Regions from separate parts of the Brevibacterium sp. Z349TD_9 genome, predicted to be linked through region 1. Evidence: predicted binding sites of a transcription regulator. Region 1 holds the regulator's gene; each other region holds the start of a gene.
The links. The regulator LexA, encoded in region 1, represses DNA repair genes until DNA is damaged. The targets are predictions, from matches to a motif close to TCGAACANNTGTTCGA.
Positions count from the first base shown of each region.

Region 2: a site for LexA is predicted at 3,187-3,202, ahead of AC0VYB_RS02690 (HNH endonuclease signature motif containing protein). Genes of this name have one in related genera too.
Region 3: a site for LexA is predicted at 3,550-3,565, ahead of AC0VYB_RS06015 (Rv2578c family radical SAM protein). Genes of this name have one in related genera too.
Region 4: a site for LexA is predicted at 2,363-2,378, ahead of AC0VYB_RS00320 (HNH endonuclease signature motif containing protein). Genes of this name have one in related genera too.

Region 1 covers NZ_CM149680.1:2,569,299-2,575,267, forward strand. Annotated here, with positions in the region: gene hisB (imidazoleglycerol-phosphate dehydratase HisB) at 1-506, opposite strand, end outside; gene AC0VYB_RS11975 (histidinol-phosphate transaminase) at 614-1,747, opposite strand; gene AC0VYB_RS11980 (LysM peptidoglycan-binding domain-containing protein) at 1,757-2,080, opposite strand; gene lexA (transcriptional repressor LexA) at 2,323-3,078, shown strand; gene AC0VYB_RS11990 (hypothetical protein) at 3,464-3,706, opposite strand; gene AC0VYB_RS11995 (ATP-dependent DNA helicase) at 3,738-5,723, opposite strand; gene hflX (GTPase HflX) at 5,720-5,969, opposite strand, start outside.
Region 2 covers NZ_CM149680.1:627,505-633,473, forward strand. Annotated here, with positions in the region: gene AC0VYB_RS02685 (ABC transporter ATP-binding protein) at 1-768, shown strand, start outside; gene AC0VYB_RS02690 (HNH endonuclease signature motif containing protein) at 850-3,090, opposite strand; gene AC0VYB_RS02695 (hypothetical protein) at 3,446-3,958, opposite strand; gene AC0VYB_RS02700 (GNAT family N-acetyltransferase) at 3,984-4,706, opposite strand; gene AC0VYB_RS02705 (FAD-dependent monooxygenase) at 4,948-5,969, opposite strand, start outside.
Region 3 covers NZ_CM149680.1:1,339,642-1,345,610, reverse strand. Annotated here, with positions in the region: gene AC0VYB_RS06030 (GntR family transcriptional regulator) at 99-791, shown strand; gene AC0VYB_RS06025 (aspartate/glutamate racemase family protein) at 820-1,680, opposite strand; gene AC0VYB_RS06020 (NCS1 family nucleobase:cation symporter-1) at 1,713-3,230, opposite strand; gene AC0VYB_RS06015 (Rv2578c family radical SAM protein) at 3,574-4,626, shown strand; gene AC0VYB_RS06010 (DsbA family oxidoreductase) at 4,774-5,511, shown strand; gene AC0VYB_RS06005 (NADPH-dependent FMN reductase) at 5,584-5,969, shown strand, end outside.
Region 4 covers NZ_CM149680.1:68,436-74,404, reverse strand. Annotated here, with positions in the region: gene AC0VYB_RS00320 (HNH endonuclease signature motif containing protein) at 1-2,134, opposite strand, end outside; gene AC0VYB_RS00315 (HAD family hydrolase) at 2,597-3,280, opposite strand; gene AC0VYB_RS00310 (M50 family metallopeptidase) at 3,655-4,395, opposite strand; gene AC0VYB_RS00305 (PhzF family phenazine biosynthesis protein) at 4,680-5,612, shown strand; gene AC0VYB_RS00300 (methyltransferase family protein) at 5,623-5,969, shown strand, end outside.

The DNA of each region.
Region 1 (5,969 bases):
GCTTCGACGATGTGGTGGGGGTCGCGGCCGCGGATGAGGTCGAGGTGGACGGTCAGCCCCGCGTGCAGCGCGATCGATTCGAGGGCGTGCGAGGTCATCGACCCGGTGAAGTGTCCGCCGATGAGGTGGTACTGCTGCCCTTCGGGTTCTCCCTCGTGGACGAAGTAGGGGCGGCCCGAGATGTCGACGACGCATCGGGCCAGCGATTCGTCGAGCGGAACGAACGCGGAACCGTAGCGGCGGATGCCGGCTTTGTCCCCGAGCGCCTCGGCGAGGGTCTGGCCGATGACGATCGCGGTGTCCTCGACGGTGTGGTGGACGTCGATGTGGGTGTCGCCCTTGGCAGTGACGTCGAGGTCGATGAGCGAGTGCTTCGCGAGCGCCGTGAGCATGTGGTCGAAGAACGGCACGGTCGTCGCGATGTCCGCCTTGCCGGTTCCGTCGAGATCGAGGGCGACGGACACGGTCGATTCCGATGTCGACCGCTCGCGCTGGGCCTGCCTCATAGTGAGCCTTTCGTCGTGTGCCGCGCCGTCATGTGCGGCGCGGATGCTGCGCTTCCCATTGTCCCAGGGTCACCGCCCGGCTGAGAACCGGGGCGACCTGCGGCGACTCAGTGGGCGCTGAGCAGGGTGGAGGGATCGTCAGCGACGATATCGTTCATCGCGGCGAGGAACGCGGTCGTCTCAGCTTCTGTCCCGGCATTGACTCGGGCATGGTGCGGGATGCCGATGTCGCGGATGAGGATCCCCCGGTCGAGCAGCTTCTGCCACAGTTCGGCCGGTTTCGCGATGCCTCCGAAGAGGACGAAGTTCGAATCACTCGGATGGACGGTGAAGCCGAGTTCGGCCAGACGGGCCGAGATCGCGTTCCGGGAGTCGATGAGCCGGTCGACGTTGCCGAGGAGGAGATCGGCGTGCTCGAGCGCTGTGCACGCGAGCACCTGGGTGACGTCGGAGAGGTGGTAGGGCAGGCGGACGAGGCGGAGGGTGTCGATGAGTTCGGGGGCGGCGATCGCGTAACCGAGCCGCAGACCCGCGCATGCGAACGCCTTGCTCATCGTCCGGGAGACGACGAGACGAGGGCGGCCTGCCAACAGGGTCATCGCCGAAGGCAGCGCCGGGCGGGAGAACTCGGCGTACGCCTCGTCGACGATGACGATGCCCGAGCAGTTCTCGTACGCGGCTTCGATGACGTCGAGGCCGAGCGAGGTGCCCGTCGGGTTGTTCGGGGTGCAGAGGAAGACGATGTCCGGGTCGACGCGGGAGACTTCGGCGGCGACCGCCTCGGCGGTGAGTCCGTAGTCGTCGTCGCGCTCGGCATGGATCCATTCGGCACCGGTGCCCGTCGTGATGAGCGGGTGCATCGAATAGCTCGGGGTGAAGCCGAGTGCGGTGCGTCCGGGACCGCCGAAGGCCTGGACGATGTGGGAGAGGACCTCATTCGAGCCGTTGGCGGCCCAGATCATCTCAGGATGCAGCTCGACGGCCGTGCCCGCGCGCTCGTTGACGCCAGTCAGATAGTCGACGAGGTGCTCGCGCAGTGCCGTGAACTCACGGTCCGGGTAGCGGTTGAGTCCGGCCAGATGAGTGTCGACGGCCGTGCGCATCGCCTCGACGACGACGTCCGGAATCGGATAGGCGTTCTCGTTGACGTTGAGCTGGACCGGCACGTCGAGGTGCGGGGCGCCGTAGGGCTCACGCCCGACGAGGTCGGAGCGGACTGGCAGAGACTCGATGTTTCCCACACAGCGATTTTAGCGCTGGGGAACGTCGAGGCTCTGGCCGGGGTGGACGACGGGCGAGGACAGGTGGTTGAGCTCGACGATGTCGGCGACGACGTCACGGGTGTCGCGGTCGAGGCCGAGGTTCGAGGCCACCGTCCACAGCGACTCGCCCTCGCCGACGACGACGGAGTCCGCGGCGACGCCGATGACCTCGTCACCGCCGACCGCCTCGGCGGTGAACGTCTGGGTCGAGAAGAAGAGCGTGCCGCCGACGATCGCGAGGGCGCACACGGCGGTGCGGAGCAGACGCACGGCACGGCGGCCGCGGTTGGTCAGATGCAGTTCCTGATTCATCACAGACATCGCATTTACCTCTTTCTTCGTACTATTCCACCCGCAATGGGTAGAACGTCTGTTCTATTCAACACATCATTCGAACAAATGTCCAGTCCATCTCGAACATTTATGAGACAATGAGAGAGAACCAGCGTTGTTGATCGATCTCGAACAACCATCCCAGGCGGCACTGACACGAGGTCTCTCGAGGCGGTTCAACCGGTGGGAAACGGCGGGATTAGAACGAAGGGGAAAGAGCAATGGTGCAGAGCAAACGAGGCAGAGGCAGGCCGCGCAACGAGGATGTTGCCAGCGAGATCGCCGCGGCCCGCAGCGAAGAGGACGAGGTCGAGATCCCTGACGGTCCGACCGGGGCCGGGGACTTCCGTCTCTCCCCCCGACAGCGGCTCGTCCTCGAGACGATCGAGCGCGCCGTCGTCACCAACGGCTATCCGCCGAGCATGCGCGAGATCGGCGAGGCGGCGGGTCTCGCCTCGCTCTCGAGTGTGGCCCATCAGCTCTCCCAGCTCGAGCGGCTCGGCTACGTCCGCCGCGACCCCAAGCGCCCGCGGGCGATCGAGGTCGTCAATCCCTTCGAGGAGGAGGAGGCCGAGCGCGCGAAGTACGAGGAGCTCGCGAACAACACTGTCCAGGTCCCCGTCGTCGGCCGCATCGCCGCCGGTGGTCCGATCCTCGCCGAGCAGGAGGTCGACGACGTCTTCTCCCTGCCCACGCAGGTCGTCGGCTCCGGTGAGATGTTCCTCCTCAAGGTCGTCGGCGATTCGATGATCGAAGCCGCGATCTGCCACGACGACTGGGTCGTCGTGCGCAAGCAGCACACCGCTGACAACGGGCAGATCGTCGCCGCCCTCCTCGACGGCGAAGCGACGGTGAAGACCCTCAAGCGCAAGGCCGGGCGCCAGTGGCTGCTGCCGCAGAACAAGGACTACGACCCCATCGACGGTACGTACGCCCAGATCATGGGCCTCGTCGTCGCCGTCATCCGCCGGCTCTGAGGTTGGGTTCCTCGCGGGCCTCTGCGGGTGGGCTCGCCCCTCGCCGAGGCGGCTGACCGGAAACGCGAATGCCCACGACCGTTGGTGGTCGTGGGCATTCGGCGTGTCTGGGGCGCCTCGGCGGTCGGGGCAAGGGTGTCTGGGGCGAGTCGGCATGCTCCGGCAGGCGGGTGACGGCTGGCGTGCGTGTCGCCGCAGGCCTCGCGCTCTGCCGACCGGCACCTCGAGCGACAAATCATCCCCGTGCAAGCAGCGGATTTAGCGCTACGGGTGCGGGGTGTGAAACTGTGCGGAGGTTTTGCCGCTAAGGGGAGGTTTTACCGCCGAGGGGAGGTTGTGCCACTGCGGGGATGAATGGCCGCCTCGGGGCTGACACGAACCGCCCCTATATGCCCGTCATGGAGTCGGCAGTCGAATAGCCCTCCGTCCACTCCCCGTCATGGAACAATGCGACCAGGGTGAACACCATGGCGAGACCGCCCAGAACGAAGAGCACGATCGGCCAGACGTTGAGATATGTGGCACCCATGAGCAAGCCGATTCCCCCTCCGGCGAGAAGGACGACACCCGAGAGGAAGCACGGCAGCCAGTATTTCCGATAGGGCTTCTTCTTCCGCTTGCGAGCCATGGCGCGAACTTTACCACCCGGCCCCGCGCCGTCACTTCTTCGCGGCGTCCTCGTCCTTCGTCGCGGCCAGGCGCCCGAGTGCTGTGCGCACGACCGCCGGATCCGTCGTCGGCCACATCTGCGGCATCGAACTGACGAGGTAGCCGGCATAGCGGGCCGAGCGCAGACGCGAGTCGAGGACCGCGACGACGCCCTTGTCCCCGGTCGACCGGATGAGCCGACCGGCACCCTGCGCCAGACGCAGCGCGGCATGCGTCGCGCTCACCGCCATGAACCCGTTGACCCCGCGCCGGTCGGCGTCCCGGGCCCGCGCCTGCATGAGAGGGTCGTCCGGGCGCGGGAAGGGGATCCGGTCGATGATGACGAGCCGGTTCGTCCGGCCCGGCACGTCGACGCCCTGCCAGAGGGACATCGTCCCGAACAGGCACGCCTCGTCGTCGGCGGCGAACCGGGAGACGAGCGACGGCAGACCGTCGTCGCCCTGGAGGAGGATCGGCAGATCGAGCCGGTCCCGCAGGTGCTCGGCCGCGGCATTCGCAGCCGCGCGGGACGAGAAGAGTCCGAGCGCCCCGCCCTTCGAGGCTGTGACGAGGGCTTCGAGTTCGGCCAGCGCTTCCTCGCTCAGCCCGCTGCGACCGGGTTTGGGCAGGTGGGAGGCGACGTAGATGATGCCCTGCCGGCCGTAGTCGAACGGCGATCCGGCGTCGAGGCCGTCCCACCTCGGCGAGTCGGGGCCGACGAGACCGAGCGAGGCGGCGACGGCGTCGAAGTTCCCGCCGAGCGACAAGGTCGCCGAGGTGGCGACGACGGTTGACTCTTCGAAGATCCCGTGCCGCATCGTCCCGGCCACGCTCAGGGGCGCGACGACGAGGTTCGTCGTCTCCCGCTCGCGGAAGGTGCTGCGGCTCAGCCACACGACGTCGTTCTTGCCGGGGTCGCAGAAGCGTTCGGCGAGTTCGAAGATCTCCTGGCACCGGGCCTTCGCCATCTGCCGGCCGGCGTCCGCGTCCTCGCTGCGTCCGCCGATGTCGTTGATGATCTGCCGGGCGGAGTCGCGGATCTGCGTGAGCGCGAGGGCGAGGGGTTCGGGCAAAGAGAGCATGAGCCCTTCGCTCACCCCGGCGGTGGCGCGTTCGAAGGCCGCCGAGGCGGTGTCGAGCATCGCGGTCACGCCGTCCTCGACCGTGGTGTGCTTGCGCACCGCCGAGGTGGCCGCCGAGAGCATGCCCGTGTTGATCTGGCCGGACAGGGCATTGGTCACCCGGTCCTTGAGCTCGTGTGCCTCGTCGATGATGATGACGTCGTGTTCGGGCAGGACGGCGTTCTCCCCGAACGCGTCGATCGCGAGCAGGGCATGGTTGGTGACGACGATGTCCGCCTCGGCGGCGGCGTTGCGGGCCTGTTCAGCGAAGCATTCGGTGAAGAGCGGACAGTTCGAGCCGAGGCAGTCGAAGGCGTTGACGGAGACCTGCGCCCACGCTTTGTCGCTGACGCCGGGGATGAGGTCGTCCCGGTCTCCGGTCTCCGTGGTCTTCTCCCACGTGCGGATGCGTTGGATCTCCTCGCCGAGGCCCGACCGGTCGGCGGGCTTCCGTCCGGCGGCGGCATCGGCGCCGAGGTCGAAGAGCATTCCCTCGTCCTCGTCGGGGTAACCGCCGGCGAGTTTGTGCTTGCACACATAGTTCCGCCGCCCCTTGAGCAGGGCCGCCTTCGGCAGCGGGTCGAGGGACTTCTTCACGGATTTGAACAGGCGCGGGAGGTCACGGTGGATGATCTGCGTCTGCAGGGCGAGCGTCGCCGTGGAGACGATGACCTTCCCACCGGTGCGGCTCGCGTACTCCGCGGCCGGCACGAGGTAGGCGAGCGATTTGCCGGTTCCGGTGCCGGCCTGGACGAGGAGGTGGATGCCCTTGTCGAGCGACGAGGCGACCGCCTGCGCCATCTCGGTCTGACCCTCACGGGTCGACCCGCCGATGGCGCCGACGGCCGCAGAGAGCAGGTCGGCGACCGAGCTCACTCGCCGATGACCATGTCAGGCCGGCGGAACTCCTCGAGTTCGGCGGCGAGCTCGGCCGGGACCTTCGCGTGCATGCCCGTGCCGCCCTCACCGTGTTCTTCGTGATCGACGGTGCCCAGCGCATAGATCTTCGAGACGAGGTCGCCGCGCTCGTAGGGGATGAGCACGGAGACTTCGATGTTCGGCGACGGCAGCTTCTCCTCGATCGTCTCGACGAGGTCGGCGATGCCCTCCCCCGTCGTTGCG
Region 2 (5,969 bases), 1.9 Mb from region 1:
CTCGTGCTCGAGGACCTCTGGTTCACCTATGACAAGGATCCCGCCTCGGCCCATCAGGTGGTCAGAGGAGTGAGCCTGCGCATCGAACCCGGTGAGGTCGTCGCCGTCGTCGGCACGACCGGAGCCGGGAAGTCGACGCTGGCGCGGACCGCCGCCGGCTTGTCGGTGCCGACGCGGGGCCGAGCCGAACTCGTCGTGTCGGGCGGCGATCCCGGCGCAGGTGAGACATCCGAATTCCGCGTCTCCTTCGACACGCTTCCCGAACCGGTGCTGCGCTCGCACATCGCGATGGTCGCGCAGGAAGTCCACACCTTCGCCGGAACCGTGCGTGACAATGTCGCCCTGCCGGTGCCCGGCGCCGGGGAGGACGAGATCGCCTCGGCTCTGCGGGCAGTCGGTGCGACGTGGGCGTTCGAGCTGCCCGACGGGCTCGAGACCGAGGTCGGCGACGGAGGGACACGGCTGAGCCCGGTCCAGGAGCAGTCGTTGGCGCTGGCGAGGCTGGTGCTCGCCGATCCTGATTTCGCGATCCTCGATGAAGCGACTGCCGAGGCCGGGTCCGCCGGAGCCCATGTCCTCGAACAGTCGGCCAGTGCTGCACTTGAAGGCCGCGGTGCCCTCGTCGTCGCTCATCGTCTCAGCCAGGCCGAAACGGCCGATCGGGTTCTCGTCATGGAACATGGCCACATCGTCGAAGAGGGCACGCATGCCGACCTGGTGGCGTCGGGTGGTCGGTACGCCCGTCTGTGGGAGGCGTGGTCGGGTTAGGTTGCTCGTGCGGATCACATGGACGTGTGCAGATCACGTGGACGTGTGCAGATCACTTCGCAGATCGCATGAGGAAGGGAATCAGAACGGCGGTGGTCCGCCGGGATCCCAGACCCAGCGCTTCTTCCGCGGCTTCTTGTAGATGATGTTGCCCTCCGCGGGGACCCATCCGGCCGCTCCGTCTCCGCCTGCGGGCTCCGGGCATTCATCGGCGAATCGTTCGTCGCCCGGTGACGGCGGCGGTTCCTGCCCATCATCCGAGTCGATCGGATCTGTGACGATGGCCTGCATGAGGCGGGCCTGCTCGACGTCGACAGGGTTGTCCCCTGGAGAGAAGATCGCTTCCACACCGTGGGCGAACCGGTATTCGAGCACACCGGGACAGTCCATGCGCACCGCGTATCTGCAGTCGGTCTTCGCCTGGTGGTGGAGTTTGCACAGCGGGTGGAGGTTGCCGAAGACGGTCAGTCCTCCCGAGGCCGGATTATCGTGGTCGAACGGGATGATGTGGTCGACTTCCGACGTCTCTGCTCGACGCCGGCATCCGGGCACACTGCACCATTGCCATTGGGCGACGAGCGTCTGCCTCACCTGAGCGGGAATGTAATAGGACATCGCCTTCGCATCGATCGGGGTGCCGGTCGCAGGATCGGTGAGGATCCGCGTCCACGTCGAACATTGGCCGGCGATCGCCCGAGCCATCTCCGGCGGGATGGGCGAACCGTCGGAAAACGTGCCGGGCAGATCAGCGAGGCCGGCGAGCGAGATGAAGGGCACCGTGGTGATCATCTTCGACTGGCCGCCGAGCCAGAACGGCGTCGTCGGCATCGTCAGACCCAGGTAGAACGCGTATCGGCCCTGTTCGTCTGGATCGGAATCCTCGATCCGGGTCATTTCCCCCTGCCTTGCGTCCGGAGAGCGAACGGAACCATCCGGTCCATCGTCATCCGTCGATCGAGCACCTCCGACCGTCCGGTTCTCCGTGTCGGGACCAGTGCAGTCGACTACGGGCGCACCGCCGACGGGTACTGCGTCGTCGACAGGAATGACATTGCCGAACGAATCGGTGGCTGCTGCCTGGGCAGGAGCAGCTGTCGGTGCGTCGTTGAGACTGCCGGCCGTCGGGGCGACGGGATCACCTTCGTCGACATGGACGCCGCCGAGGCTGCTGGGGTCGATTCCGACGGATCCGACGGCAGTGCCGATCGCCTCGGCGATGTCATGGACGGTGCGGGCATTCTCCAGGTCGAGAGGGATGTCGCGGCTCGAGTTCTGCCCGGTGTCGGTGTCGTGTGCGCGGATGTGGATGCGAGCCTGCGGGATGGTGCGGGTGATGATGTCGAACATCAGGGCGTCGATGCTGCGGTCGTCGTCGATGATCGCTCCTGCGGGCATCTGGTCGGTGAACGCCGCAGTGTTGCCGTTGCGGATGGCTCTCGCGAAGGCCTCGATGCGCAGGTAGCACGCTTGAAGTTCGGCTGACGGTCCGGTGAGCGTCAGGCACGCGGTGCCGTCGGGGAAGGTGGTGATGCCGACTCGACGACGCTCATGGGCCGCCTCGGTGCGCTCTTCCTCGGGCTGGACGATCGAGACCTTGAGAGACAGCGACTTCCTGAAGGTCTCGACTGTGATGTCGGCTCGCCGCTCCTCGAGGTAGCAGTCGATGACGGGGAGGCGCTGGAGCTGGAGGTCCTGGCACATGCGGGTCGCGGCGATCGCATGCTCGATGGTGAACTCGCCGGCGAGGCAGCGAGCGTAGAACTTGGGCAGCCCGTGAACGAGGGTCATCGCCGCAGTGACGTGAGCGTAGGTCGCGGGGATCGTCGAGCCGCGGATCGCCGAGAGCTCGGCGATGTCCTCGGCATGGGAGAGGGAATGGACCCACCCGTAGATGGTCTGGGTCTCCCGGAACTTCGGAAACCCAGGGAGGGGTGCCGGGACAGTGAAATCAGACGCCGAGGTGGGGGCGGCTTCGGGATCCCCGGCAGCGGGTGAAGGAGCCGGGTCGGGATCGACCTCGGAGACCCAGTCGGCCTCGGAGCCGTGTGCCCGGGCGTGACGGCGGGCGGTCTCGGTCAGCGATGCGTGCCGGTACGGGGATTCCGGAGAGGGGTTGAGGAGATCGAGGTGAGCGATGACATCGTGGAGGAAGAGGGATGCGGTCGTCTCCCACGCGGCCAGCTGCGCGCGATCGCAGGCGCTGTAGACGGAGAGCGCATCAGCATAAGGGGAGTCAGGATCTATGCGGAGGCGGCGAGGATCGGGAGGCTCGTCATCGGCGGCACCGCAACCGGCCCCTAGGGGGTCCGAAGGATCCTTCATCGCCGTTCACCTGCCTTTCCACGTCAGTGTGGATCGTTACCCTTAGTGTAGACCGCATCACAAATCGTGTCAATACATATTTCGAAACTGATCCGAACGAAAATTTGGTTGAACTCATTATGCTCATCGAAAATCGCAGGCTGACTCTCGTGAGATCGGGCTGCGTTTGGGACCGCGATCGAGGGCTGCGTTCGGGGCCTCGATCGGGGGCTGCGATCGGGCACGCCGGACGTTCGGCCACGCCAGAACCGCTCGGCACGGGCGCACGAGTACGCTCGGCACGCGCGCACGAGAACGCCCTCCCACCTCGGCGAGCGAGGGGAGAGGGCGGTGGAACCGGCCGCAGGGGAGGCGGTCAGTCCTCCTGGTAGGCGTTGTCGATGGTCTCGGGCATGCCGTCGATGACGTCGACCTCTTCGACGCCGTCGTCAGCGAGGGCGTCGACGTCGAGGTCGTCGCCGCTGAGTTCGGCGACCTCGGAGTCGTCGTCGCCGTAGGAGACCATCTCGTCGCCGTCGCGATTGCCCTGCTCTGCGGCGGTGATCGGGTCGGTGTCGAGGTCGCCGTCGAGCGCGGGGGCGTCCTGTTCGTCGTCCCAACCCGCATCGTCGATGAGCGCATCGTCGGCACCTTCGATGCCGGTGCCCTCGGGACCTTCGGCGCCGGGTTCGATGTAGGGCTCGTCCTCTTCTTCGGAGTCGGCTTCGAAGTCGGGATCCTCGGCGTCGGCCTCGGCCGCGTCCGCGGTCTCTTCGAGTCCGTCGAGGTCGACGCCGGTGGGCTCGGCGTTGTCCTCTTCCGTCTCCTCCGCATCGAATTCGTCGTCCTGCGTGAGGAAGTCGGCGTCGTCGGTGGGATTCTCGCTCATGATCGCTCCTTGAATCGGGTCGGTTTCACCTCATTGTCGCACTGTTCCCCGCACGTGCACATGGGTGCTCTCGCCGGTCGCAGCGGTCGGCGCGATGGCAAACCATCGGCAGTGTGGGTTGCCGTTCGCAGCGGCCCGGGCTGCCGTTCGCGGTCGCTCGGCTGACTTTCCCCCGTCCGCGATTGTCTGGGCTGACTCCCACTGTCCGCTGCGGCCTGGGCCGTCGTCCGCGCTGGCTGGGCTGCCGTCCGCGATTGCCCGGGCCGTCGTCCGCGCGGCCTGGGCTGTCGTCCGTGTGAGCCCGGCTCGTCGAACAGCGCAGCCGCATGAGTCCCGCGTTCGTCGGTGCGAAGCCGCACGCGTCGAAATAGAACTCGCGGAGGTGATCGTCGAAGTCGACGTGGAGCCACTCGCAGCCGGCCGCGGTCGAGTGCTCGCGCGCGATCTCGATGAGTCGGCGTCCGATGCCTCGGCGACGGGCGCGCACGGCGACCGCTGTGTCCTCGATGAACGCGTGGACGCCGCCGTCCCAGATGATATTGACGAAGCCGACGAGCCCGACGGCGTCGCGGGCCGTCACCCAGCCGAGGCTGAGCGCCTCGAGGTGGGTGAGCCAGTCGTCGTCGAGGACCCGGTGCTCGAACGCCTCGGCGTGGAGGATGTTGATCTCGTCGTTGGTCACCTCGCCGCGCCACTCGAAGGCGAGAGACCGATCTGTGACAGGGGCAGAGCCGTCAGGAGTGGTCATTGCATGGGCCCTTCTCGATCGGTGCGTTCATGAGCGCATGCTAGCGCCACTGCGCGAAGTCCGGGACAGCGTTGAGCGAAGTCCGGGATTGTGCAGCGCAGATCGCGGCACTGCGCAGCACACGTCCGCGAACCCCGGCGAGTCAGCATCGGCATGATTCCCGCGGCATGCGGCGAGCCCCGCGAGGATCCGCGGGGCTCGCCGTCGGTGGCAGTGAGGCTGGTTCAGGCGCTCAGCCCACTCACACCACCGCCCGGTCTGATTCGATCGTCGCCCGCTCCGGCGCGTCGGTCGCCCGCTCCGATGCGGCGGCTGCCTGGTTCGGTGCAGCGGCAGCGCCGCTCCGCGCGGCCGACGTGTTCTGCGCGGCCGACCCGCTCTGCGCGGCCGACTGCGGTGAGGCGAGGATCGCATCGAAGACGCGGTTGAGCTCGTCGGCGGCGTCGGCCACGGAATCGATCGACCGGTAGGCGACGTAGCGGTCCGGGCGCACGATGACGACGCCCTCCGAGTTGATCCCGCGGTTCTTCATCCATGCCATCCGCACATCGACGTAGTCGCTGCCTTCGAGCCCGACGGTATGAGCCCTGATCCGCAGGCCGCGGTCAGCGGCGATCTGCTCGGCGGCGGCGACCCAGTCGTGACCGTCTTCGCCGGCAAGGACGAGGAAGTGTCCGCCGTCGACGAGACTGCTGAGGGCGAAGCGCTCGTTCGACTTCTCGACGAAGGCATGGGGGAGCGGATGACCCGGTTTCGTCGACGGTTCGTAGAGTCGGACCGCGTCGATGGGCACATAGTCGGGAGAGCCGTCCGATACGACTGCGGTGGAATCGTAGCGGTACCCGAACTCGACGTTGTGGTGGCGGAACTCCATGGTCTGCGTGCCGATCGCGCGGTTGAGCGCGTGGCGCTTCTCTGCGGCGTTGGGCTTCGAGTCGTCCCAGATGGGTTCGAGCTCCGCCCAGTTCTCAGCCGCGGAGGCCTCCGGAGAGAGGTTGAGGGCTCGGTCGATCGTGAAGTGATTCATCGCCGAGGCGACCGCAGCGTTGACGTTGTCCTGATCGACCGGCTTGCGTTCGGCTTCGTAGGAGTCGAGCAGTGCATCGCCGGCTCTGCCCTCGAGCACGAGAGCGAGCTTCCATGCGAGGTTATAGCCGTCGTGGATCGCAGAGTTGAGTCCGAGGCCTCCGGTCGGCGGGTGCCGGTGGGCTGCGTCCCCGATGATGAAGACGTCCCCGGCGCGGAACCTCTCCGCGACGACGC
Region 3 (5,969 bases), 1.2 Mb from region 1:
CGGGGTCAGACCTGCGCCGGCCGGGTCTGCGCAGGTCGGGCCCGGCCAGCCGAGTCTGCGCCCTGCAGCCTCGGCGCCCGGAGTGGGAGAATGACGACGTGAAGAACAATGACAGCCCCCGGTCGGAGACCGTGCGGGTGACGGAGATCCTCCGCGACGAGATCATCGACGGGGTGCGCGCGCCCGGCAGCCGCCTCGTCGAGCGCAATCTCGCCTCCGAACTCGGAGTCAGCCGCGTCCCGGTCCGCGAAGCCCTCAAGCAGCTCGCCTCGGAGGGGCTCGTCGCCCACCGTCCGAACACGTGGGCGACGGTGCGCGAGTTCTCTCCCAGCGATGTCGCCGACCTCGCCGAGGTGCGTCAGGCCTTCGATCTCCTCGCCTTCGAACTCGCGGCCCAACGGCACACGCGGGAGGGACTCGCCTCACTCGAGGCGACGATGGAGGCGGGTCGACGGCAGGCCGAGGCCGGGGACGCGGTCGGTGCGCACCGCAGCGCCGCGGCCTTCCACTCGATCGTCACGGAGCTCTCCGGCAACCGGCTCCTCGTCGAGGTCGGGCAGCTCCTCGACTCACGGATGCGCTGGCAGCTGAGCCAGCACGACGAGCTCGACGTCGTCGCCACCGAACATGCCGAGCTCTTCGACGCGATCGCCCACCGCGACGTCGACCGGGTCCGCGAGCTCGCGACCCACCATCTGAGCACGAGCCGCCAGCAGCATGACAAGCACCGGGAGCGCCTCGCCCACGAAGGCAAGACGGCGGAAACCGAGGACGCGAAGGCCGAGGGCTGAGGGCGACGGGCGGAGGGAGACGACGCGCTCAGCCGGCGGCCGGATGCGTCCTGACGGCCGGGTCGGCCGTCGCGGGTCGGTTCGTCGCCGCTGAACCTGCGTCATCGGACAGCGGCCCGGCGTCTGTCGCCGCACTCGCTTCCTGCGCCGCACTCGCCTCCTGCGCACCCCGAGCGAACGGCCACCCGGTCATCCGCTTCGGTCGCGCCGGCGCGAACGTGCGCACCTTCGAGGTCGAGAGTCCGAGGCCGACGAGGGACTCGGCGAGCCTGACGGCGGCGGCTACACCGTCGACGACGGGGACCGAGCAGCGGTCGACGATCACCTCGGCGAGGTCGGCCATACCCCCGCACCCGAGGACGATGACCTCGGCACGGTCACGATCGACCGCCTCGGCGGCCTCACCCGCGATCGCGTCGACGGCCTGGTCGGGATCGGCCTCGAGGTCGAGGACGGCCATCCCCGAGGAGCGCACGGAGGCGCAGTGCCGGTCGAGCCCGGCGAGCAGAAGCCGATCCTCGATGAGCGGGACCGTGCGGTCGAGGGTGGTGACGACGGAGTATCGGCGGCCCAGCAGCATCGCCAGCGTCGCACCCGCCTCGGTGATGTCGACGACGGGGACGTCGAGGAGCTCCTGCAGGGCTTCCCTGCCGTGCTCGCCGTAGCCGGCCTGGATGACGGCGTCGTACTCACCGTCGTATCCGAGCACGGCGTCCATGACGCCGAGTGCCGCGAGGTGGCTCTCGACGTTGCCTTCGCAGGATTCGGGACCGAAGCTCGGGGTCAGGCCGATGATCTCCGTGTCCGCCGACGCGGCCTCCCGTGCCGCTCGGGCGATCCCGTCGGTCATCGACGCGGTCGTGTTGACGTTGACGACGAGGATTCTCATGGGTCTCTCCGGGTCAGGTGGGTGTGTGCGGGTCAGTGTGCGGTCGGGACGGCGATCTCCTCGCCGTCGACCTCGCGGAAGGTGAAGTCGCGGCGGGCGATGACGAAGTAGATGACGGCGGCAAGCCCGGCGCCCAAGAACCACGAGAACTCCGAGACCGAGGAGAAGGCCGGCACGAGGGCGAGGATGAGCGCGATGAGGGACGCGGGGATGAATGCGCCGATCGCCCGCCAGTTGACTCCGTGGTGGTAGAAGTACTCGCCGTCGTTCGCCTCGGTGTAGAGCTGGGGGACGTTGACCTTCGTCTTCCGCACGAGCCAGTAGTCGACCATGATGATGCCGAAGAGCGGTCCGAGCAGGGCACCGAGGCCGCCGAGGAAGTAGACGATGACGACAGGTGAGTCGTAGAGGTTCCACGGGAGGATGGCGAAGCCGATGATCGCCGAGATGATCGCGGCGCTGCGGAAGTTGAGATGACGCGGGAAGAGGTTCGTCAGGGCGTAGGTCGGGGCGACGAAGTTCGCCATGAGGTTGACTGCGACGGTGAGGATGAGCAGGGACAGCGAGGCCAGCGCGAGGAGGATCGGACTGCCGATCGCCTGGACGATGTCGGCGGGTGAGGTGATGACGGTGCCGTCGATCGTGTACTGCGCGCCGGCGAGCGAGATGACGACGAGGCCGAAGACGAGCATGTTGATGGGGATGCCCCAGAAGTTGCCGACGACGATCGAGCCGCGGGTCTTCGCCGAGCGGGTGAAGTCGGAGAAGTTGAGGACGAAGGTGCCGTAGATCGCCACCCACAGCGCACCGCCGCCGAGGATCTGCACCCACATCTCCCACCCGGTGAGCGGATCGTCGATCGACCACGAGATCCGGAAGTCGACCCTGACGAGCATCCACACGGCCAGGGAGACGAAGGTGAGGAGGATGATCGGTCCCGCGATCGCCTCGTACCTGCGGATCATCTCCATGCCGTAGCTGACGATGATGACCTGGACGATCCAGAGCAGGGTGAAGGAGAACCAGCCGAGGCCGCTGAGTCCGAGGAATTCGACCTCGGCCCATGACTGCAGACCCGGCAGGAACGTGAGCAGCAGGACATTGAGGACGTTCGCGGCGAGGTAGGTCTGGATGCCGAACCATGCGATCGCGACGATTCCGCGCACCGAGGCGGCGAGCTGGGCGCCGTGGATGCCGAAGGCGATGCGGCTCATCACCGGGTAGGGCACCCCGGTCTTGTGCCCCATGATTCCCGAAAGGGTGAGGAGGATGAAGAGGAGGGCGGCGCCGACGAGAAGGGCGACGAGGATCTGCCACGCACCGAGGCCGAGGGCGAAGAGTCCGAGCGCGAAGCCGTAGTTGCCGAGCGAGTGGACGTCGTTGGCCCAGAGGGAGAAGACGCTGTAGGCCGTCCAGCTGCGGCCCTCCTTCTTACAGGGAGCGAGGTCGGCATTGTAGAACCGCGGGCTGATCCGGTGGGCCGCCAGTTGCTCGGGGCTCGGCCCGAGGCGCTCGGGATTCGGCTGGTCGGAGGTCACTGTCGTCGCCATGGGGCACTCGCATCCGAGACGGCATAACACTGGAATACCAAACGAGGATCCACAGGGTCATGGTGATGATTGCTGACCGGTTCAGCGTAACGTGGGTCACAGTTCTTCCGCAATGAAGAAAGAGGCTTTCGTCTGCGAACAATCCGACTGCAAGCGTCGCTCCCGACGGTCCGCACCTGGGCGGATGGCCGCCACGGCGCACGCTGCGGATCTGTATTTTTGGCATACCATTTGTCCGAATGGTGAGCGAAGGGCGCGAGGTGGGCGCGCCCGCACCCCCACGGGCGAGCACCCCGGCGGACAGCCCCTTGACACGGACTCGAACACGTGTTCGAATATTGGCATGCGGTGGAACGAGCAGGAGAAGGTGGCCGGGCTCTTCGGAGTCAAGGGGCTCGTCCGCAGCGTGCGCACTCCGGAGTTCGCGGGGATGACCTTCCACGAGGTCCTCGCGAAGTCGGCGCTCAACCGGGTGCCGAAGTCGAGCGGGATGCCCTTTTCGTGGACGATCAACCCCTACCGCGGGTGCTCCCACGCGTGCGTCTACTGCTTCGCGCGGAGCACCCACCGCTACCTCGACCTCGACGCGGGTGAGGACTTCGACCGCGAGGTCATCGTCAAGGTCAACGCACCGGAGGTCCTCGCCGCCGAGGTGGCCAAGCCGAAGTGGTCGCGCGAGCTCGTGGCCCTGGGCACGAACACCGACCCCTACCAGCGCGCCGAGGGTCGCTACGGTCTCATGCCCGGCATCATCACGGCCCTGGCCGACCATGCGACGCCCCTCTCCATCCTCACGAAGGGCACTCTGCTCCGGCGAGACCTCCCTCTGCTCGCCCGCGCCGCCGAGGATGTCCCCGTCGAGATCGGCATGTCGATCGCCGTCCACGACGACACCCTGCAGCAGGCCATCGAACCGGGTACGCCGACGACCACCGCGCGGCTGGCGACCGTGCGTGCGGCAGCCGACCTCGGGTTCCGGGTGACGGTCTTCATCATGCCTGTCCTGCCGAAGCTCACCGACTCCCGCGAGCACCTCGACGCGGCCCTGCGGGCGATCAGTGAGGCCGGGGCACACCGGGTCGTCTACGGTGCCCTGCACATGCGGCCCGGCGCCCGGGAGTGGTTCTTCGAGTGGCTCGGGCGCGAACATCCCGAGCTCCTCCCCCGCTACCGACGGATGTATGCGAACTCGCCGTATGCCTCGAAGGAGTACCGGACGTGGCTGCGCGCACGGATCGATCCGCTCATCGACCGCTACGGCCTGCGCGGGTCGAGGGACGAGGACTACGGCGAGCGCGGGGCGCTCGGCACCAGGGGTGACCGGTCCGCATCCGGGACGTCCTCGATCGCCATCGGCGCGGAAGGCCTCCCGCAGCTTCAGGCCGCCCTCTTCTGAGCCCCGGATTTCCATCCCACCGGCCCCTGACCCCAACCGGCCGCTGACCACACCCGATATCTGAGCGCCGCCGACCGATCGGCGGCGACCGCGCTCACACCTGTTCGCCCGGGGAATAACGCGCGCTGACCGGTAGTTGAAAGTGTCATGAAAATTGAGATCTGGTCGGACATCGCGTGTCCGTGGTGCTACATCGGCAAGCGACGCTTCGAGACCGCGCTGGAGGGGTTCGCCCACAAGGACGAGGTCGAGGTCCGGTGGCGCAGCTTCCAGCTCGACCCCTCGCTCCCCGATCACGTCGAGGAGTCAGAGGCCGCCTACCTCAGCCGGACGAAGGGCATGCCCCCGGAGGCGGTCAAGCAGATGTTCGCGCAGGTGAGCGAGCAGGCCTCTGGCGAAGGACTCTCGTACGACTTCGACTCCGTCGTCGTCGCCAACAGCTTCACGGCACACCGCTTCCTCCACTTCGCGCAGACCCACGGCGTCATGGCCGAGGCAGAGGAGGCACTCATGTCCGGACACTTCGAGACCGGTCGTGACATCGGCAGCATCGACTACCTCGCCGAGGTGGGTGAGAGTCTGGGAATCGATCCCGCCGAGACCCGCAGGGTCCTCGAATCCCATGAGTACACGCGCGCCGTCGAAGCCGACATCGCCGAGGCGCGCTCACTCGGCGCCAACGGGGTGCCGTTCTTCGTCATCGACCGCAAGTACGGGATCTCCGGGGCCCAGCAGTCGGAGACGTTCTCCCGCGCCCTCGACACCGCATGGGAGGAGAGCTCCACGCTCACCGTCCTGTCCGGTGCCGGCTCCACAGCCGCCGATGCGTCCGACGGTGCCGATGCGCCCAGCGGTGCTGTGTGCGGCCCTGAGGGCTGCGACTGAGGTTCCGACGGTCCAACTCCTCGTCCCTCCCCCTGAGCACCACTTCCATCCCTCCGAAAGGACACCCCCACAGTGAACGATTCCGCCCCACTCATCCGCATCGTCGTCGGCAGCATGCGACCGGTCCGCGTCGGTGACCAGATCGCGGCCGCCGTGTCCGAGGTCATCGCCGACGCGACCGGCGCCCGCGTCGAGATCGTCGATCTCGCCGACCTCAGGCTGCCGATGCTCGATGAGCCGGCGATGCCGGCTCTCGGCAACTACCAGAACGCCCATACGAAGGCCTGGGCCGAAATTGTCTCCGAAGCGGACGGAATCGTCTTCGTCACCCCGCAGTACAACGGCGGCTATCCGGCGTCGCTGAAGAACGCGATCGACTACCTCTTCGCCGAATGGCGGGACAAGCCCGCACTCATCGTCAGCTATGGCGGGCACGGGGGCGGGATGTCCGGGGCGCA
Region 4 (5,969 bases), 1.4 Mb from region 1:
CAGGGCACTCCTCAGCGAACATGGTGTCACCCGGTTCCGGCACAGGAGTGACTGCATCGCTATGCGAGCCACCGTCGCGCTCCGAGCCACCGTCGCCACCCGCAGCGCTGCCTCGTTCCGAAACAGTGCCCGCGCCATCGTCTGTCGCTGGAGCGTCTCCCACGTTCCCGCTCACGCTCTGAGCCCCGTCGCCCATCAGCCGAGCCGCGTCGCCCATCAGCCGAGCCGCGTCGCCCATCAGCCGAGCGTTCTCGATGTTGACAGGGTTGTCCCCTGCAGCCACCGTCGCCCTGATTCCGTGCGGGAATCGGTACTCCAGCACGCCGTTCTCGTCCATGCTCACCGAGTACTTCCCGTCGGTCTTCGCCTGGTGGTCCTTCTTGCACAGCGGGTGGAGGTTGCCGAACACGGTGAGTCCGCCCGTGGCCGGATCATCGTGGTTGTAGGGGATGATGTGATCGACTTCGGAGGACTCCGCTCGCCGTCGACAGCCGGGCATCGTGCATCTCTGCCATTTCGTCACCAGCGTCTGTCGCACCGACTGCGGGATGTAGTAGCTCTTGGCCTTGGCGTCGATGGGAGTACCGGTGGCAGGATCGGTGAGGATCCTGGTCCAGGTCGAGCACTGGCCAGCGATCGCCCTCGCCGTCTCCGCCGGGATCGGCGACCCATCGGGGAAGGCGCCGGGCAGGTCGGACTGTCCGAGAAGAGTCATACAGGGCACGGTGGTGATCATCTTCGCCTGCAGGGCGAACCAGTACGGACCCGTCGGCATCGACACGAGCACTTTGATGCGACTGCGACCCTGTTCGTCGCGATCGACGACCGAACCGGAGTCCAGCTCGTAATCCTCGGCGACGATGCCATCGGACTCGGCAAGTCTGCCGGAACCGTCATGGGGAAGTCCGTCAGCGCGAAGTCCGTCGGCGCGGAGTCCGTCAGCGCCGGCCCGGGCGCCGTCCTCGGCCCCGTCCCCGGTTCCGCCGCCGACCGAAGCGGTGCTCTTGCCGGCCGGGATGCTCGTGGCGGTGTCGACCGCCTCGGCGATGGAATCATCGATGTCGTCGACGCTGCGGACATGCTCGAGGTCGAGCGGGATCTGCCGAGTCGTCGTCGCCCCAGTTTCGGTGTCTTCCGCGAGGACTTCGATGCGGACCTGGGGACGGGTGCATGTGGCGATGTCGAACATCAGCGCGTCGATCGCACGATCGTCGTCGATGACGGCACCCTCGGGCAGCTGGTCGGCGAAACAGGCTGTGTTGCCGTTGCGGATCGCCTTCGCGAATGCCTCGATCCGCAGATAGTAGGCCTGCAGGTCGGCCGCGGGTCCGACGAGGGAGACGCTGGCAGTCCCGTCGGGATACGTCGTAATGGACACCCGTCGTTTCTCGTGCGCCGTCTTCGTACGATCGGGTTCGGGCTGGATCGCATTGATCCGTGTGCCCAGGGACTTCGCGAACGTCTCCGGGGTGATGTCGGCACGCCTCCCGGCAAGGTAGTCGTCGATGTTCGGCAGCAGTGCGAAGCGCACGTCCTGGCACAGCCGCGTCGCGACGTTGACGTGTTCGATGGTGAACTCGCCGCCGAGGCAGCGCTGATAGAACTGCGGCAACCCGTGAACGAGGATCATCGACGCGGTCACGTGGCTGTAGGTGCGCGAGGTCGTCGCGCCGAGGACGGTGGCGAATTCGGCAAGGTCCTCGGTGTGGGAGTACATGTGCACCCAGGTGTAGAACGTCGAGTCCGGCCGAAACCGCGGGAACCCCGGCAGATGCTCGGGTTCCGGGGAATCTGCGCCGAGTCCTGCTCCACCGAGTCCTGCTGCAGAGACTGCTGCTTCGCCGGCAGCGCCGACAGCTGCTTCGTCGGGGGAGGCATCGGTGGGTCCGTCCGCGTTCGAGGACTCCGCTTCGTCGGTACGGCCATCGGAGTTCGCGGACTCACCCTCGTCGGTCACAGCCTCCGCAGACGCACCACTGTTCGAAGGGCCTTCGAGCTCGTCGCTCTCGGGAACCTCATACCTGTGGGCGGTGTCGATGAACGACGCATGTGCATAGGGCTCATCAGGCCGCGGGTTGAGCAGGCGGAGGTGCTCGATGACTTCGTCGAGGAACAGCCCGGCAGTGGTCCGCATCGCGTCGAAATGCGCGCGGTCACAGGCGGTGTAGACAGAAAGGGCGTCGGCGAACGGGGAATCGGGGTCGACATCGAAACGAGGAGTGCGCGGCTGATTCGGCTGGTCACCACCAGCGGCATCGCAAGCGGCCCCATCAGGGTTCGAAGGGTCCTCCACTGCCGGTCACCTGCCTTTCCACTTCAGTGTGGATCGTTGATTCCAGTGTAGGTCACGTCACAAATCGTGTCAATCCTTTTTTCGAAATCTCTTCGAACGTCGAATTCATTGAATTTCGGACGCTCAGTGATTTTCGGCTGCCAATCGGCAGGCTGGGGCAACCTATCGGCAGGCTGAAAGGACGGGCCGACTGAACGGCCGAGCAGGCCGACTGCACGTCCGAGCAGGCTGAATCGGCAGCCCAGAGTGCAATTCGTCGTTCTGGAATCAGAGGCGGACAGGTGGGAAACCCAGTCCCAGCCCTCACCCCTCGCGCGTGACCAGCCCCGGCAGCTCCGCCATCGAGTCGAAGGTCGCGTCGGCGCCGGCGGCGAGCAGGGTCTCGGGCGTCTGGTGCACGGGCGACGGCGGGCAGAAGCCGAAGACGTAGGATCCGGCGGCCCGCCCCGCGATGACGCCGGTCGGGGAGTCTTCGATGACGGCCGCCTCGGCGGGGTCGACTCCGAGCGCATGCGCGGCGGCGAGGTAGACGTCGGGGGCGGGCTTCGACCGCGGCAGCTCCATGCCGGAGAAGATCCGTCCTTTGAAGACGTCGTAGAGGCCGATCTTCTTCAGCTGCAGTTCGATCTTGGGCCGGTCGGCGCTCGAGGCGCACGCGAGCCTGCCGGGGTAGGCCTTCTCGATGATGTGGACGGCGTCGACGACGCCGGGGATCGCCTCGAGGCGGGCCTCGAGCTCGACGTTGCGTCGCTGTCGGAAGTCGGCGAGCCAGTCGGCGTCGATCCGCACGCCCGTGTGCTCCTCGATGACGTCGGCCTCGTCGCGGAGCATCTTGCCGACGAACCGGGCGACGGCCTCCTCCTGGGTCAGGTCCCATCCCATGTCCGCGAGCATCCCGCGCAGCACCTCGTTCGTGATGCTCTCGGAATCGACGAGGACGCCGTCACAGTCGAACAGCACGGCAGCGAACTTCGGGCTCAGATCCATAGTCCGATTCTGTCATCCCACCGTGGGCGCCGTACGCAGGGGTTCCGTGCACCGGTCCCTGCCGACCGTCCAGGCGGGGAGGTGGAGCATCCCCTCGCCGAGGCGGCTGTGCCCGCCCGCACGAATCGTGCATCGCCGTTGGGGTGGCCCGGTCCCCAGTGACTGCGGTCGCCCGGTCGCCCTGTAATCTTCGGCGGCCCGGGGACCTCCGGCCACCCGCGGAACCCCGGCCCTAGGGAACGAGGGCTCCTTGGGAACTCCGGCGCCTGAGGAAACTCGGATCACCGGGAAGATCCAGTCCGGTGGAACCCCGGTTGACCAGGGATCCCGACGACGGTCGGGATTCGGGGGCAAGCCCCGCCTCGGCGAGGGGATCAGACGACGAACGCCGAGTAGATGAGGAGTCCCGACCCGATCGCGCACCCGACGATGACGAGGGCGAACAGGGTGAGCCAGCCGCCCGCGGGGATCGCGGAGCCGCGGCTGAGGATGAACGCGTCGGACTGCTGGACGTTCCGACGGCGGGTGTGGACGCGGATGACCTTGACGAGGTCCTTGAGCGAGCCGAGGGCGAGCGCGACGCCGAGCCCGGCGACGAAGACCGCGATCCACTCGGGCGGCAGGAAGACGACGAGGAACTGCGCGGCCACTGCCGTGCACACGGCGATGACGACGCCGGCGACGTTGCGGATGAAGATGAGCGCGATGAGGAGGACGAGCGCACCGAGCGAGAGCGCGAGCGGTGCCCAGCCGTAGATCGCCGAGGTGATGAGGACGAGCCCGAGCACCGCCGGTGCCGGATATCCCCAGAATCCCGCCCACGTTGCGGAGAATCCGACCCGACCGAACGAATTCATCTGCCCCGAGTGGTCGAAGTTGAGCGAGATCCCGCGCACGACCCGTCCGGTCGTCAGCGCCGCGAAGGCGTGACCGAGTTCGTGGACGAAGGTGACGAAGAGCCCGAAGAACCGCCAGATCGCCGGCGTCATCGTGATGATCAGAGGCACGCCGAGGATGATGAGCAGCTGCGTCGGCCCGAGCTCGAGTCCGTCCCCGCGTCCGAATCCGGAGGTGATGGCCTCCCACCACGTCTCCACGCCCTGCCTGAGATCCATCGTCACCTCGTCGATCCTCGCTCGCCCCGTCCCGGCCCCGTCCTGAGCGCCGAGTCCGGACCCAGTCCTGAGCGCCCAAGTCTAGGAACGGAGTCTGAGTGGCGCGCTCAGCTCGGTGGGAGGCTGTCCACAGGTCGGGCAGTCAGCACTGTCGGCGGTGCCGGAACGGACGAGCCCGATCGACAAGTCCCCTTTCTGCGTCGGAGGTCCGGGGGCTGTGTGAGAAAGCGAAGCTTGCCCCACTACGATGGGAACAGGTCAGCCATGACGATGAGGAGTCCCCCATGCCCCGCAGTCGCGCGTTCGCCCAGGTCGATGTCTTCTCCCGCGAGCCCTTCCGAGGCAATCCCGTCGCCGTGATCCTCGACGCCGAGGGACTCGCCGACGACGAGATGGCACAGATCGCGAACTGGACGAACCTCTCGGAGACGACGTTCGTCCTCCCGCCCACCGATGAGCGTGCCGACTACCGCCTGCGGATCTTCACCCCCTCCCGCGAACTGCCCTTCGCCGGGCATCCCACCCTCGGCTCGGCCGCGGCATGGCTGGCCGCCGGCGGCACCCCGCACAGCGCGACGACGGTCGTCCAGGAGTGCGGCGTCGGCCTCGTCGACCTCCGCCGCAGCGGCCCCGACAGCAGCACGACCACCACTGCCGACCTCTCCTTCGCCGCTCCCGAGCTCCTCCGCTCCGGACCGCTCGCCGACGACGACGTCGCAGCCATCGCCTCGGCGCTCGGCATCGACCGGACCGAGATCCTCGACCACGCGTGGGTCGACAACGGTCCCGGCTGGGCGGCGGTGCGCCTCGACTCCGCGGAGAGGGTCCTTGCCCTCACCCCCGACTTCTCGGCGATCCCGGACACGAAGCTCGGCGTCGTCGGCGCCCACCCGGCAGGCTCCGAACACGCCTACGAGGTCCGCGCCTTCGTCCCCGGCGTCGGCGTCGCCGAGGATCCCGTCACCGGCAGCCTCAATGCCTCGGTCGCGCAGTGGCTCATCGGGCAGGGCCTCGTCCCCGATTCCTACACCGCGACCCAGGGCACCGCGATCGGCCGCGCCGGGGTCATCAGCATCAGGTCCGAGCGCCCGACCCCGGGCGACTCAGACCCGAACCCCGACGAGGCAGCCCTCACCGAAACAGCCCCAACCCCCGCCCCGTCGATCTGGGTCGGCGGCCCGACGACGGTGCGCATCACCGGCACGATCGAGGCGTGAGGAGCTGACGATGCCGCACACCCGCCCCTCCACGGACCTGCCGCTCACCCGCACCCACGCCCGGATCTGGTTCGCCCTCCAGGCCCTCGCCGGAGCCGCATGGTGGTTCGGCGTCTTCACCGTCCCCGGCATCCGCACCGCGACGCTCGGGTCCCTCGAGCCGGTCGTCGTCGCCGTCTTCGACATCCCGCTCTTCGTCCTCGCCTCCGCGGCCGTGGCCCTCGGCGTCCGCCTGGCCGTGTGGGTCGTCGTCCCCTGGACGATCCTCGTCGCCCTCGGCATGACCGTCTACGCGACGGTGACCACCGAGGCGGGACTCGGTGCCGTGGCGATGATCGCCGCCGCTGTCGCGAGCAC